DNA from 3 places in the Klebsiella variicola genome. Region 2 is predicted to be linked to each of the others. Evidence: predicted binding sites of a transcription regulator. Region 2 holds the regulator's gene; each other region holds the start of a gene.

Region 1 (5,255 bases), 2.8 Mb from region 2:
TATCTTTGCCTTCCTGATGGTGGAACCACGGCGCTTTGATTTCCGGGTAGATACCGATATTTTTACCCGTCGAATGGTTCAGCCCCTGGACAAACTCAATCTCTTCTTCAAAGGTATGAATGCGAAAATCGGATTTGCCCATCGGGAAACGCCCGGGATAGGTTTGGACGTTCTTACCATTTTTCGGCTCAAAACCTTCGGTAAACTTCAACGACTTAATCTCGGCCAGGGTAAAGTCGATGGCGTAGAAACGGCCATCTTTACGCGCCCGCTGCGGGAAACGCTGCGCAACGTCAGTCACCCGATCGAGATAATGGTCGTGTAACACCACCAGCCGGTCGTCTTTGGTCATCACCAGATCTTGCTCAAGGTAATCCGCCCCCTGAGCGTAAGCCATCGCTTTCGCCGGCAGGGTATGTTCCGGCAGATACCCGCTGGCGCCGCGGTGGGCGATGACCATTTTCTCCGCTGCGACAGCGCTGAAGCACAGTGCCGAACTGGCCAAAATCATGCCGCTCATTAGCGCGGTGAGTTTCATGTTCATCGTCGCTCCTTAGGCTTGTTTCAGTTGTTGATGATGACGACGCTCGCCAAGCATCACGATAACCAGCAGGATAACCGCCAGCACGCTGCCGCCGATCATCACCATGAAGCCGCCGTCCCAGCCGAAGAAATCGACGGTGTAGCCAACGATGGCGCTCGCCGCCACGGAACCGCCAAGATAGCCAAACAGGCCGGTGAAGCCCGCGGCGGTACCGGCGGCTTTTTTCGGCGCCAGCTCGAGGGCATGCAGACCGATCAGCATCACCGGGCCGTAGATCAGGAAGCCGATAATAATCATACAGGCCATATCGACGCCCGGATTGCCCGGCGGATTGAGCCAGTAAACGACAGTGGCGATGGTCACCAGGGTCATAAAGAACACGCCGGTCGCGCCGCGGTTGCCTTTAAACACTTTGTCCGACATCCAGCCGCACAGCAGCGTGCCCGGGATCCCCGCGTACTCATAGAGGAAGTAGGCCCAGGAGGATTTATCGAGCGCGAAGTGTTTGACCTCTTTCAGGTAGGTCGGCGACCAGTCGAGAATGCCGTAGCGCAGCAGATAAACGAAGACGTTAGCGATAGCGATGTACCACAGCAGCTTGTTCGGCAGAATGTACTGCATAAAGATCTGCTTCGCCGTCAGCTCTTCTTCGTGCTTTTCACTATAGTCATCCGGATAGTCGTTTTTATACTCTTCGATCGGCGGCAGACCGCAGGACTGCGGGGTATCGCGCATCATCGCGAAGGCAAAAATCGCCAGCAGGATCGCGCCGAAAGCCGGCATATACAGCGCCGCGTGCCAGTCGTTAAACCACGCCATCCCCAGCAGGAACAGCAGCGGCGGAATACCGCCGCCGACGTTATGCGCGCAGTTCCACACCGAGACAATCCCACCGCGCTCTTTCTGCGACCACCAGTGCACCATGGTCCGGCCGCACGGCGGCCAGCCCATCCCCTGGAACCATCCGCAAAGAAACAGCAATACGAACATGATCATGATGCTGGAAGTCGCCCACGGTACAAAGCCCATCACCAGCATCACCAGCGCGGCGAGGATCAAGCCGGCCGGCAGGAAAATGCGCGGATTCGAGCGGTCAGAGACCGAGCCCATGATGAATTTCGAAAATCCGTAGGCGATGGAGATGCCGGAAAGGGCGAAACCGAGGTCGCCACGGGAGAAGCCCTGCTCAATCAGATAAGGCATCGCCAGGGCAAAGTTCTTACGAACCAGATAGTAAGCGGCATAACCAAAAAAGATGCCAATGAAAATCTGCCAGCGTAATCGACGATACAGCGGGTCGATCTCCGCTGCTGGCAAACGCGCTTTATGCGCGGCGGGTTTAAAAATACTTAACATATCAGCCTCCGTGGCCCTTGCGGTTTTCTACTGACGTCACGACAAAATCCCAGATTAATCACCAACTTCAAATATGGTCGCGATGGTAGGCAATACGTAGAGTTGATACTGTGAAACATCGCACAATTTGTTACAGAAATATGACAAAACGTTCTAATGTGAGCACGAAATCACATAACACGCTCAAATAACGCGCGAATATGCTCGAAATCAAACAATAACCTTATGAATTGTGGCTAAATGGCGTTAAACGAAAGCAGAGGAGCTGAAGATGACGGGACGTCTTGATAGCGAGGTCATTATCATCGGCGGCGGAGCAACCGGCGCCGGTATCGCCCGCGACTGCGCCCGGCGCGGATTACGCACGCTGCTCATTGAGCGCCATGATATCGCCACCGGGGCCACCGGCCGTAATCATGGACTGCTGCACAGCGGCGCCCGCTATGCGGTGACCGACAACGAATCCGCCCGCGAATGCATCAGTGAGAACCGCATCCTGCGCCGCATCGCCCGCCACTGCATTGAACCGACCAATGGGCTGTTTATCACCCTGCCTGAAGATGACATGGCCTGGCAGCAAACCTTTATCGACGCCTGTCAGCAGGCTGGCATAGAGGCCACGCCGCTCTCGCCGCAGGACGCGCTGCGCCAGGAGCCCGCCGTCAACCCGACGCTGCTGGGCGCAGTGCAGGTCCCGGACGGCACCATCGACCCGTTTCGCCTCACCGCAGCCAATATGCTCGACGCCCGCGAACACGGCGCGCAGATCCTTACCGGCTGCGAAGTAACAGGCCTGCTGCGCCAGGGCGATCGCGTCTGCGGCGTCCAGGTATATGACCGTCAACTTCACCAGGCCCGCACGCTGTACGCCGGGGTGGTGGTTAACGCCGCCGGGATCTGGGGGCAGCGCATTGCGGAATATGCCGACCTGCGCATCACCATGTTCCCGGCGAAGGGATCGCTGTTGATCCTCGACCACCGGATTAACAACCTGGTGATCAACCGCTGCCGTAAGCCGGCCGACGCCGATATTCTGGTGCCCGGGGATACCATCTCGCTGATCGGCACCACCTCAATGCATATTCCTTATGACGACATTGACGACAACCGGGTAACGACGGCGGAAGTCGATACCCTGCTGCGCGAAGGCGAAAAGCTGGCGCCGATCATGGGCCGCACCCGGATCCTCCGCGCCTACTCCGGCGTCCGCCCGCTGGTGGCCAGCGATAACGATCCCAGCGGGCGCAGCGTCAGCCGCGGCATCGTCCTGCTCGACCATGCCCAGCGTGACGGTATGGAAGGCTTCATTACTATCACCGGCGGCAAGCTGATGACCTATCGCCTGATGGCCGAGTGGGCCACCGACGCCGTCTGTCGTAAGCTGGGAAACACCACCCCCTGTAGCACGGCCGAGACCCCGCTGCCCGGTTCACAGGAGCCAACGGAAAGTACCCTGCAAAAAATTATCTCCCTCCCCACCCCGCTGCGCGGCTCGGCCGTCTACCGTCACGGCGATCGCACTCCGGCCTGGCTTGGCGACAGCCGCCAGCACCGTAGCCTGGTCTGCGAATGCGAAGCCGTTACCGCTGGCGAAGTGAAATACGCGGTGGAAAATCTGGCGGTCAACACCCTCCTCGACCTGCGCCGCCGCACCCGGATTGGCATGGGCACCTGCCAGGGGGAACTCTGCGCCTGCCGCGCTGCCGGACTGTTGCAGCGCTTTAACGTCACCACCCCCGCGCAGTCATTAACCCAGCTCTCGGCGTTTCTCAATGAACGCTGGAAGGGCGTTCAGCCCATCGCCTGGGGCGATGCACTGCGCGAAAGCGAATTTACCCGCTGGGTCTACCTCGGCCTGTGCGGACTGCCACAGGAGCACCAGGATGAAGTTTGATTGCGCAATTGTCGGCGGCGGGCTCGCCGGCCTGTTGTGCGGGCTGGCGCTGAATCAGTACGGCCTGCGCAGCGTCATTATCAGCCGCGGGCAGAGCGCGCTGCATTTTTCCTCCGCGTCGTTAGACCTGCTCTCGGCGCTGCCCAACGGCGATAACGTTACTGACGTCGCACAAGGTCTGCAGCAACTCGCTGAACAGCTTCCTGAACACCCTTATTCCCGGCTCGGCGCCGGGGCGGTACTCGAATACGCGACACAGACCGAAGCCCTGCTGGCCGCCTGCGGCGCGAACATGCAAGGCGAAGCGCGCCAACCTCATCTGCGGGTGACGCCGCTGGGGACGTTGCGACCGGCGTGGCTGTCGCCGGAAGAGGTTCCGCTGGCACCCTTCGCGCAGCAACACGTATGCCTGGTAGGGATTAGCGGTTTTGCTGATTTTCAGCCACATCTCGCCGCCGCCGCGCTCGGTCAACACGGAGTTACCGCCGCGGCGGTGGAAATCGAGTTACCGCTGCTGGATGTGCTGCGTGACAACCCCACCGAGTTTCGCGCCGCCAATATCGCCCGCGTACTGGATGATGAGAATCTATGGCCGGCCCTGCATGCGGCGCTGCTGCCGCTGGCGCAGCAGCATGACCTGCTGATCATGCCCGCCTGTTTTGGCCTCGCTGACGATCGCCTGTACCGCTGGCTGCAGACGCGCCTGCCCTGCCCGCTGCGTCTGCTGCCGACGCTGCCGCCTTCGGTGCCGGGGATGCGTTTACATTCTCAGCTGCAACGCCAGTTCATTCGTGAGGGCGGCACCTGGCTTGCTGGCGATGAAGTGGTGAAAATCAGCCATCAGCAGGGCGCCGTCGAGGCCGTCAGGACGCGAAATCACGGCGATGTCGCGCTGCGTCCGCGTTTCACCGTGCTGGCCAGCGGCAGCTTTTTCAGCAACGGTCTTGTCGCCACTCGCGATAGCGTGCGCGAGCCGATCCTCGGCCTCGATCTGCAGCAGACCCTGCCACGGGAAAGCTGGTACCAGCGCGATTTCTTCGCCTCACAACCGTGGCAGCGGTTCGGCGTGAAAACCGATGCCCTGCTGCGCCCCGTGCTGGGCGGGCAGCCGTTCCATAATCTGTTTGCCATCGGCTCATTGCTCGGCGGGTTCGATGCCATTCAGCTCGGCTGTGGCGGCGGCGTCTGCGCCGTCACCGCGCTGCACGCCGCCAGACAGATCCACGCCCTTGCCGGAGGTCGGCCATGAACGATACCCGTTTTGAAAGCTGCATTAAGTGCACGGTCTGTACCACCACCTGCCCGGTAAGTCGGGTCAATCCACGCTATCCCGGCCCGAAACAGGCGGGGCCGGACGGCGAACGTCTGCGTCTGAAGGATGGCGCGCTGTACGACGAGGCGCTGAAGTACTGCATTAACTGCAAGCGCTGCGAGGTTGCCTGCCCGTCGGATGTGAAAATT
Region 2 (5,255 bases):
TATGCCGGGTGCTTAGCCCGCGCTTAAGCTTGTTACTACTTTCCATCGTGGTTTTTCAATGCCGTTTAACACAAAAAATAAAAAACCACGGAACCCGAAGTCCCGTGGTTAAACGCTTTTCCTTAACGCCTGTTAATGGGCGCTGGAGGTCACCTGGCGTCCGGCTGCGCGATCCCAGATCACCGCGAGGAACACCATCACGGCGGTGGGCATCAGCCAGGCCAGGCCCTGCTCCGCCAGCGGCAGACGCGCGGTCCAGGCCGGCAGAATCGCGGCAAACGCCGATGACTTAATCCCGTCAATGATACCAAACATCAGACTGATAAACATGGCCGGCGCGATAACGCGGGACGAATTATGCCACCAACTGCGGGTAAAGCTTAATACAACCAGTGCGATACACGGCGGATAGATAGCGGTCAGCACCGGAATTGACACCTGAATCAGATGGCTCAGCCCCAGATTGGAGACCGCCATCGAGAACAGGCCAAGGATAAAGACCAGCGTGCGATAGGAGAACGGCAGATACTGGGCAAAGAACTCGGCGCAGGCGCAGGTCAGGCCCACCGCCGTCACCAGACAAGCGATGAAGATCAGCGCCGCCAGCAGGAAGCTGCCCGCCCCGCCGAAGGTGTGCTGCACGTAGGAGTGCAGAATGGCCGCGCCGTTGGCGGACTGGTCCACGAGAGTGGCGCTGTCAGAACCCAGACGGAACAACGCCAGGTACAGCAGCGTCAGGCCAACGCCTGCCATCAGGCCAGCCCAGACGGTGTAGCGGGTCAACAGACGCGCTTCGCTGACGCCGCGGGAGCGTGCCGCATTGACAATCACGATCCCGAACACCATCGCCCCGAGGGTATCCATGGTCAGGTAGCCGTTGACGAAGCCATTGGAGAATGGCGCCGTACGATACGCTTCCAGCGCGTCGCTGATCGGGCCCGCTGGCCAGATGATGGCCGCGACCGCCAGCACAATCAGGGCGATAATTTTCAGCGGCGCAAGGAAGTTGCCCACGGTGTCCAGCAGTTTGCCCGGATAGAGGGAGACCAGAATCACCAGCGCGAAATAGATAACGCTGTAGATCAGCAGCGGCAGCGGGCCGTCGCCGGTCAGCGGCGCAATACCGACCTCAAAGGAGACGGTCGCGGTGCGCGGGGTCGCGAACAGCGGTCCCACCGCGAGATAACACACCACCGCCAGCAGGATACCCGCCACTTTACCAATCGGGGTGCTCAGGCTTTCAACGCCGCCGCCGACTTTCGCCAGCGCCACCACCGTCAGCACCGGCAGACCCACCGCAGTGATCAGGAAGCCGATCGCCGCTGTCCAGACGTGCTCGCCCGCCTGTAAGCCAACCATCGGAGGGAAAATTATGTTGCCTGCGCCAACAAACAACGCGAAGGTCATAAAGCCCAACGCTATGATGTCGCGAGATTTTAACTGATGGGTCATAAATTCATTACTGCCTGTGGATGTGGTGTTGTAAAAAATGGAAAAATACCGCGCTCCCCTCTCAGGGACGATACAGCGGCCATTGCCGGTAAACTCAGCGAGATATGCTCCCGAAGCGGCGTGGGAAAGAATTGTTTTTGGTATTACCACGCAAAAGCAGTCTGTCATCGACTGCGCAGGCGCAATTTAAACGCTTATAACGTTTTAAAGCAAGGCACGATCGCAAAAGCAGATGATTATGCTGGTTATCAGTTCCACACCAGAATCATTTACCATATTGATGGAAAACCCGTGGCTTATCATGCGAACAAAAAAGCAGCACGCGTTCATTAAATAGGCGAGGAAAAAAGGGATGCCAACGAAAATGACCAGCCGGGGCTGGTCATTGGCAAGATAAGCTGACAGCACGCCGATCAGGCGTCGTTTCTGGCAATTAATCGTTCCGGGAGCAGGAAACTAAAACGGGTTCCCTTGCCCACCGTGCTGTCGATCTCCAGCCGGCTGTCATGATGGTTGACCGCGTGTTTGACGATCGCCAGTCCCAGGCCGCTGCCCCCCGTTTGCCGGGAGCGAGCTTTATCCACCCGATAAAAACGCTCGGTCAAACGGGGAATATGCTCTGGCGCAATGCCTGGCCCATTATCCTCGACGCTGAACAGCGCCCCCTGCGGGGTCCGCTGCCAGCTGACGCGAATTTCGGTCCCCGGCGGGGTGTGGTTCACCGCGTTATAGACCAGATTGGAAATGGCGCTGCGCAGTTGCTCCTCATTACCCAGCACCTTGAGCTGCTCGTCAACGGTGAAGATCAGCGTCTGTTTCTCCTGGCTGAGAGTTTGCGCCTCGCGCTCCACCACCCGCAGCATCATCGGCACGTCGATGCGGTCATTCATCGCCAGCGCCGGCGCGGCTTCAATGCGCGACAGCGTCAGCAACTGCTTCACCAGCCCTTCCATACGCTGAGTTTGCTCTCGCATGGTGTGCAGGGCTTTTTCCCGCGTCGCCCCCTCCAGTACCTGCTCCTGCATCATCTCCAGATAGCCCTGCAGCACCGTCAGCGGGGTGCGCAGTTCATGGCTGACGTTGGCGAAAAAGTTCCGCCGCGCCCCTTCCAGCTGATGCATCTGCGTCACGTCGCGCGCCACCATCAGCCACTGCTTATCGGTGTAAGGCATCACGCGAATTTCCAGATGGCGAGCGTTATTCAGCACCAGGTTGAGTGGCTTAGAAAAATCACGCTGTTTCAGATAGTTGGCGAACTCGGGATAACGCAGGAGGTTGAGAATATTTTGGCCACTGTCGTCCGGCCAGCGCAGGTTTAAAATCTGCTGCGCCAGGCCATTACACCAGAAAATGGCCCCCTCTTCCGTGGTCAGTACAACCGCATCCGGCAGCGATTCCGCCCCGCTGCGAAAGCGTTTAATCAGGCTTCCCAGCTCGCGTCGACGCTTTTTATTACGCATCTGCATCTGATGCAGACCATACAGCAGCGGCTCCCAGCTGCCGCGTCCAGGCGGAGGAGTCATGCTCCGATCCACCCACAACCACCACGACAGGCGCATCAAATTCCAGAAATGCCAGATCAGCAAACCGGTCACTGCCGCCAGTAAAAACCACGGCAGATGACCCACAAACGCCCCCAGAATCAGGGCCGGAATACACGCTAAAAAGAGCTCCAGCGCCAGCCTTTTCCATGACAGCCGTTCCAGCACGGGTCACACTCCTGTCAAAATTCAGAAACGGGCGGAGAAACGATACCCCGTGCCGCGAACCGTTTGCACCATGCGATCATGGCCACTGTGTTCCAGCGCTTTGCGCAGGCGGCGAATATGGACGTCCACCGTGCGGTCTTCCACATAGACGTTGGTTCCCCAGACGTGGTTCAGCAGCTGCTCGCGGCTGTACACTCGCTCAGGATGGGTCATAAAGAAGTGCAATAATTTAAATTCCGTCGGCCCCATGTCCAGCGGACTGTCGCCGGTCATCACCCGATGCGACGAAGGGTCGAGGCTCAGACCCTGCATTTCGATCACCTCTTCCACCGCCATCGGCGAAATACGGCGCATCACCGCTTTAATCCGCGCCACCAGTTCTTTCGGTGAGAAAGGCTTGGTAATGTAGTCGTCCGCGCCGGTCTCCAGGCCGCGAACACGATCCTCTTCTTCTCCACGCGCGGTCAGCATCACAACCGGGATATCCCGCGTCATCGCCTCGCGCTTGAGCAACTTAATAAACTGCAGCCCCGAACCACCCGGCAGCATCCAGTCAAGGAGAATCAAATCAGGCCAGGGTTCATTGAGTTGATTCACCGCGCTGTCATAATCTTCCGCCTCAACGGGCTGAAAGCCATTTTGCTCCAGAACAAAGCAGACCATTTCGCGGATTGGAGCTTCATCTTCAACGACCAGAATTCTTCTCGCCATTATTTACCCTGTGTTTTTTAGCCATCAGTATAGAAGTGCGGCGTCATTATGCGTCACTTTTGTGACAGATTTATGAAAAAAATGACGGTCTGATGATCGGGTAATTTGAAGCATGACGCGGACTTACCCCGCGCCGACAAATGATATACTGCCGCCCATGCTTTTTTCGCTAGGGAAGATTTATGCGCCTCCTTCACACCTCCGACTGGCATTTGGGCCAGAATTTTTACAGCAAAAGCCGCGCGGCAGAACACGACGCTTTTCTTACCTGGCTGCTGGCCCGCGCGCAGGAGCATGAAGTCGACGCCATTATCGTGGCTGGCGATATTTTTGATACCGGCTCGCCGCCGAGCTATGCCCGCGAGCTGTATAACCGTTTTGTCGTCCAGTTGCAGCAGACCGGCTGTCGCCTGGTGGTGCTGGCGGGCAATCACGATTCAGTGGCGATGCTCAATGAGTCCCGCGATATTCTCGCCTTTTTGCACACCACCGTGGTGGCGAACGCCGGCTACGCGCCCATTGAGCTGCCGTTGCGCGACGGCACCCCTGGCGCCATCTTTTGCCCGGTGCCGTTTTTACGCCCCCGCGAGCTGGTTACCAGTCAGGCCGGCCACTCCGGTCGGGAAAAACAGCAACAGCTACTGCAGGCCATCAGCGACTATTATCAGGAGCAGTATCAGCAGGCCTGCGCGCTGCGCGGCGATCGGCCGCTGCCCATCATTGCCAGCGGCCACCTGACCACCGTCGGCGCCAGCAAAAGCGATGCCGTCCGCGACATTTACATCGGCACGCTGGATGCCTTTCCGGCGCAACACTTCCCGCCTGCCGACTACATTGCGCTGGGCCATATTCATCGGGCGCAGGTGGTCGGTGGCTGCGAGCACATCCGCTACAGCGGCTCGCCGCTGCCGCTGAGCTTCGATGAAACCGGCAAAGCCAAATCGGTGCACCTGGTGAGTTTTAACGACGGGCGCCTCAGCGCCGTGGAAACCCTGGAGGTGCCCGTGACCCAGCCGCTGGCAGTGATCAAAGGCGATCTGGCCGCCATCACCGCCCAGCTGGAGCAGTGGCGCGGCGTCGAGCAGGACCCGCCGGTGTGGCTGGATATCGAAATTACCACCGAGGACTACCTGCACGATATTCAGCGTCATATTCAGGCGCTGACGGAGGATCTGCCGGTGGAAGTGTTGCTGGTACGACGCAGCCGCGAGCAGCGCGAGAAAATATTGCTCAACGCCCAGCGGGAGACCCTTAGCGAACTGAAGGTGGAAGAGGTGTTCGAGCGCCGGCTGGCGCTGACCGAGATTGACGATGACAAGCGCGCCCGGCTGCACGAGCTGTTCACCCATACGCTGCATACGCTCACCGCGGAGGACGAAAACG
Region 3 (5,255 bases), 510 kb from region 2:
CGCCCGCATCCGTCAGTTCCGTGCAGGGATGGGCGATGTGTCGCTGGGGCTGACCGATTCCGTCAGCGCGATCCAGCCGCTGATCGTCGGCGATAACGCGCGAGCGCTGAGCCTGGCCTGCCGTCTGCGCGAGGCCGGCTGCTGGGCGACGGCGATCCGACCACCGACGGTGCCGGTCGGCAGCGCTCGCCTGCGTCTGACCCTGACCGCCGCTCATCAGGCTGAGGACATTAACCGTTTACTGGAGGCGCTGCATGGTCACGGTGAATAAGCAGGCGGTGGCCGCGGCGTTTGGCCGGGCGGCCAGCGGCTATACGCAACATGATGAACTGCAGCGGCGCAGCGCCGATCTGCTGCTGCGCCAGCTGGCGCGCCGCGATTTTGCTCAGGTGCTGGATGCTGGCTGCGGCCCCGGCAGCATGAGCCGCTACTGGCGTGAGGCGGGCAGCGTGGTGACCGCGCTGGATCTCTCCGCCGGCATGCTGGCCCAGGCGCAGCGCCACGACGCCGCGCAGCATTATCTGCAGGGCGATATCGAAGCGCTGCCGCTGCCGGATGGCTGCGTCGATCTGGCATGGAGCAACCTGGCGGTGCAGTGGTGCGACGATCTGCGCGCGGCGATCGGCGAGCTGTGCCGGGTGGTGCGGCCCGGCGGGCGGGTGGCGTTTACCACGCTGCTGGCCGGATCGCTGCCGGAGCTCAATCAGGCGTGGCAGGCTATCGACGACCGGCCACATGCCAACCGTTTTCTCAGCGAACCGGCGGTAAGGGCCGCACTGAGCGGCCTGCGCGCCGAAGGCGTCGTTCATCAGATTAGCCTGCCGTTCGCCGATGCGCTGAGCGCTATGCGCTCCCTGAAGGGCATCGGCGCTACCCATTTGCACCAGGGGAGGGCATCCGCCCCGCTTGGCCGCGGCAAACTGCGCGAACTGCAGCTGGCCTGGCCGCAACAGCAGGGTATCTGCCCGCTGACGTATTATCTTTTTACAGGAGTCATTGAACGTGACTAAACGTTTTTTCGTCACCGGAACCGATACTGAAGTCGGGAAAACGGTCGCCAGCAGCGCACTGCTGCAGGCGGCGAACCAGTTGGGTTTTAACACCGCCGGCTATAAACCGGTGGCTTCCGGTAGCGACCTGACCGCACAAGGGTTACGCAATGAAGATGCGCTGGCCCTGCAGCGTAATAGCCGGGTGGCGCTGAGCTATGAACAGGTCAACCCTTATACTTTTGCCGAACCGACCTCGCCGCATATTATTAGCGCCGATGAGGGGCGACCGATTGCCGCGACGACGCTTTCCAGCGGCTTACGCGAACTGGAGCGCCTGGCTGACTGGGTACTGGTGGAAGGGGCCGGCGGCTGGTTTACGCCGCTCTCGGACACCCTGACCTTCGCCGACTGGGCGCAGCAGGAGCAGCTGCCGGTGATTCTGGTGGTGGGGGTCAAGCTCGGCTGTATCAACCATGCGATGCTTACCGCCCAGGCGGTGCGCCAGGCGGGGCTGCCGCTGGCGGGCTGGATCGCCAATGACGTGCAGCCGCCGGGCAAGCGCCATGGCGAATATCTGGCGACGCTGAAAAACCGGTTGGCCGTGCCGTTTCTTGGCGAAATACCGTGGCTTGTCGATATCGCGCAGCGCGACGATCTCGGCCAGTATCTGGATCTCAGCGCGCTGGATCTGGCGTCATCCACTGCGCCAGCAGCGGTTCATCCAGCGCCATAATATCGCCCTCGGCGACATTACGCCCCCGGTGAAGGACACAGAACCGATCCGCCACCCGGCGGATAAAGGGCAGGTGCTGCTCGGCGAGCAGCACCGTCAGACCGATATCGCGATTTAACCGCAGCAGCAATTCCGCCAGCTTTTGCAGGCAGCGCGGCCCTGCGCCGCGTGAGGGTTCGTCAAGGATCAGCAGTCGTGGCTGGACGATCAGCGCCCTGGCCAGCGCCAGCTGGTACTGATCGTCGGCGCTTAGCGAAGCGCCTTTGCGCTGCCGTAGCGCATAGAGTTCGGGAAAATGGTCATAAATTTCGCCGCCGCTGGCGTTAGCCCCGGGTTTCCCGGCCGCCAGGGCAATATGCAGGTTCTCTTCCACGCTGAGCTGGGAAAAGATGCGTTTATCCTGCGGCACGTAGCCGATGCCGATGGCGCTGCGCGACTGAGCGGACAGGGGGGTGAGATCGCACGGCGGGGCGCCAATGTCATGCCAGGTCATCCGACCGCTGGCCACCGGCAGATGGCCGGCAATGCAGTTGACCAGGGTGGTTTTTCCCATTCCCTCGCGTCCCAGTACGCCAATGCACTCTCCCGGGCGTAGTTCAAGATCGACATTCCACAGCGAGTGCTGATTACCGTAAAAATGATTTACTGCCTGTAAATTCAACATGGACGTTTTCTCCTTATCCTGGCGTCAGGGCGACAGAAAGATGCTGCAAAACTCTTGCCAGGAAAAAGAACGCTCGGAAAAAACCGCGAAACGCCGACACCATCGGGCATAGTCAGCGCGGGCGCTGCACTTTTCCGGTGCCCGACGCTAAAGGGTGGTGCAAAAAGCAGCAAAAATCGAGCGGCTTTAAACGGATAGTTATCAAAAATAGTTCGATAAAAATTTTTCGCCGCACGGTTTACAGCGAAAGTCGATTTGCGCCGGGCGGCGGCGGTCTTGGGCTGCAGACAGTTATCCACTATTCCTGTGGATAACCTTGTGCATTAGAGTTAGAAAACCTGCGGTAAGCTAGAGCGTACGCGGCCTGCGGCTGAATTGGCGCGAAAGGCGTCTTTTCGTTAAAGCACTTAAATATCAGCGTGTTATATAAAATCAATGGGTGTAAGAAAAGCGTCATCTACTGCCATAAAACTTTCACCCGTCCGCTTGACAAATGTTAAAAGGTAAAAATTTCTGGGGATAACCCTGCCGGCCGGAGGATTATTCCACCCGGCGCGCGTTTTATGCGCACCATGGCGCCGAAATAAGCCGTTTACTGACGCTATCATAGTAATGTACTGTTTAAATATCCAGTATAATTTGTTGGCAAAAAATGGCCCGGAGGGTAGAATTAAACACCGGCCGCTAAATCCATCTTCAGGTTTTGATCAATGAGTAAATCGTTTGTTCTGCATTCCGCCTTTCGCCCCTCCGGAGACCAACCGGAAGCCATCCGCCGCCTGGAAGAGGGGCTGGAGGATGGGCTCGCGCATCAAACGCTGCTGGGGGTCACCGGCTCCGGTAAAACCTTCACCATCGCCAACGTGATTGCCGACCTGCAGCGGCCGACGATGGTGCTGGCGCCAAACAAAACCCTGGCGGCCCAGCTCTATGGCGAGATGAAAGAGTTTTTCCCGGAGAATGCCGTCGAGTATTTCGTCTCCTACTACGATTACTATCAGCCGGAAGCCTACGTCCCCAGCTCAGATACCTTCATTGAGAAGGACGCCTCGGTAAACGAACATATCGAGCAGATGCGCTTGTCGGCGACCAAAGCGCTGCTCGAGCGGCGCGACGTGGTGGTAGTGGCGTCAGTCTCGGCTATCTACGGCCTCGGCGACCCGGACCTGTACCTGAAGATGATGCTGCACCTGACGGTCGGGATGCTGATTGACCAGCGCGCTATCCTGCGCCGTCTGGCCGAACTGCAGTATACCCGCAACGATCAGGCCTTCCAGCGCGGCACCTTTCGCGTGCGCGGCGAGGTGATCGACGTCTTCCCGGCGGAATCCGACGATATCGCGCTGCGCATTGAGCTGTTTGATGAAGAGGTCGAGCGCCTGTCGCTGTTCGACCCGCTCACCGGCCACGTGGAATCGACGGTGCCGCGCTACACCATTTATCCCAAGACCCACTACGTGACGCCGCGGGAACGCATCGTCCAGGCGATGGAAGAGATCAAGCTGGAGCTGGCGGAGCGGCGCAAGGTTCTGCTGGCCAACAACAAGCTTCTGGAAGAGCAGCGCTTAACCCAGCGTACCCAGTTCGACCTCGAAATGATGAACGAGCTGGGCTACTGCTCGGGCATTGAAAACTACTCGCGCTTCCTTTCCGGTCGCGGGCCCGGCGAGCCGCCGCCCACTCTGTTTGACTATCTGCCGGCAGACGGTCTGCTGGTGATAGACGAATCCCACGTTACGGTGCCGCAGATCGGCGGTATGTACCGGGGCGACCGGGCGCGCAAAGAGACGCTGGTGGAGTACGGTTTCCGCCTGCCGTCGGCGCTGGATAACCGGCCGATGAAGTTTGAAGAATTTGAAGCGCTGGCCCCGCAAACCATCTACGTCTCGGCAACCCCCGGCGCCTACGAGCTGGATAAATCCGGCGGCGAAGTGGTGGATCAGGTGGTGCGGCCGACCGGTCTGCTTGACCCGATCATCGAAGTGCGGCCGGTAGCCACCCAGGTAGACGATCTGTTGTCAGAGATCCGCCTGCGCACGGCCATCAACGAGCGCGTGCTGGTGACCACCCTCACTAAGCGGATGGCGGAGGATTTAACCGAGTATCTTGAGGAGCACGGCGAGCGGGTGCGCTATCTGCACTCGGATATCGACACCGTCGAGCGCATGGAGATTATCCGCGACCTGCGCCTTGGCGAGTTTGACGTGCTGGTAGGGATCAACCTGCTGCGTGAGGGGCTGGATATGCCGGAGGTGTCGCTGGTGGCGATCCTGGATGCCGATAAAGAGGGCTTCCTGCGCTCCGAACGCTCGCTTATCCAGACCATCGGCCGCGCGGCGCGAAACATCAACGGCAAGGCCATCCTTTACGGCGATAAGATCACCCCTTCCATGGCCAAAGCCATTGGCGAGACCGAGCGTCGACGGGAGAAACAGCAGCGTTATAACGAAGAGCATGGCATCGTACCGCAGGGCCTCAACAAGAAAGTGGTGGATATCCTGCAGTTGGGCCAGGGCCTGGCGAAAACTAAAGCCAAAGGGCGCGGTAAAGCGAAGGCCGTTGAGCCTGCCGGGCTTAGCGCCGTGGAGATGACGCCAAAAGCGCTGCAGCAGAAGATCCACGAGCTGGAAGGGCAGATGATGCAGCACGCCCAGAACCTCGAGTTCGAAGAGGCGGCGCAAATTCGCGACCAGTTGCATCAGCTGCGCGAGCTGTTTATCGCCGCCTCCTGAGTCCCGGCGCATACTGCCGGAGTGGGCGTGTGGGGCGTAGTGAAGGCGGGACGCTTCTCTCATTGTCCCGCTACCAGATAGCAAACCTTTGAGAAGAAAAAAGGCCGCATTGCGGCCTTCTTAATGTTTGCTTA

Evidence for each region. The regulator PhoB, encoded in region 2, activates phosphate uptake and scavenging genes when phosphate is short. The targets are predictions, from matches to a motif close to CTGTCATAAAACTGNCNNAT.
Region 1: glpT (glycerol-3-phosphate transporter) is a predicted target of PhoB. The motif match lies at 2,028-2,047, and genes of this name have one in related genera.
Region 3: uvrB (excinuclease ABC subunit UvrB) is a predicted target of PhoB. The motif match lies at 2,850-2,869, and genes of this name have one in related genera.

Annotation. Positions count from the first base shown of each region.
Region 1 covers NZ_CP010523.2:1,548,533-1,553,787, reverse strand. The annotation lists gene glpQ (glycerophosphodiester phosphodiesterase) at 1-544, opposite strand, end outside; gene glpT (glycerol-3-phosphate transporter) at 554-1,900, opposite strand; gene glpA (anaerobic glycerol-3-phosphate dehydrogenase subunit A) at 2,172-3,794, shown strand; gene glpB (glycerol-3-phosphate dehydrogenase subunit GlpB) at 3,784-5,043, shown strand; gene glpC (anaerobic glycerol-3-phosphate dehydrogenase subunit GlpC) at 5,040-5,255, shown strand, end outside.
Region 2 covers NZ_CP010523.2:4,315,787-4,321,041, forward strand. The annotation lists gene proY (proline-specific permease ProY) at 1-46, opposite strand, end outside; gene brnQ (branched-chain amino acid transporter carrier protein BrnQ) at 133-1,452, opposite strand; gene SP68_RS28580 (hypothetical protein) at 1,444-1,785, shown strand; gene phoR (phosphate regulon sensor histidine kinase PhoR) at 1,866-3,161, opposite strand; gene phoB (phosphate response regulator transcription factor PhoB) at 3,183-3,872, opposite strand; gene sbcD (exonuclease subunit SbcD) at 4,055-5,255, shown strand, end outside.
Region 3 covers NZ_CP010523.2:3,808,738-3,813,992, reverse strand. The annotation lists gene bioF (8-amino-7-oxononanoate synthase) at 1-271, shown strand, start outside; gene bioC (malonyl-ACP O-methyltransferase BioC) at 255-1,010, shown strand; gene bioD (dethiobiotin synthase) at 1,003-1,725, shown strand; gene SP68_RS17850 (ABC transporter ATP-binding protein) at 1,667-2,389, opposite strand; partial or broken gene SP68_RS26785 (hypothetical protein) at 2,479-2,688, opposite strand; gene uvrB (excinuclease ABC subunit UvrB) at 3,100-5,121, shown strand.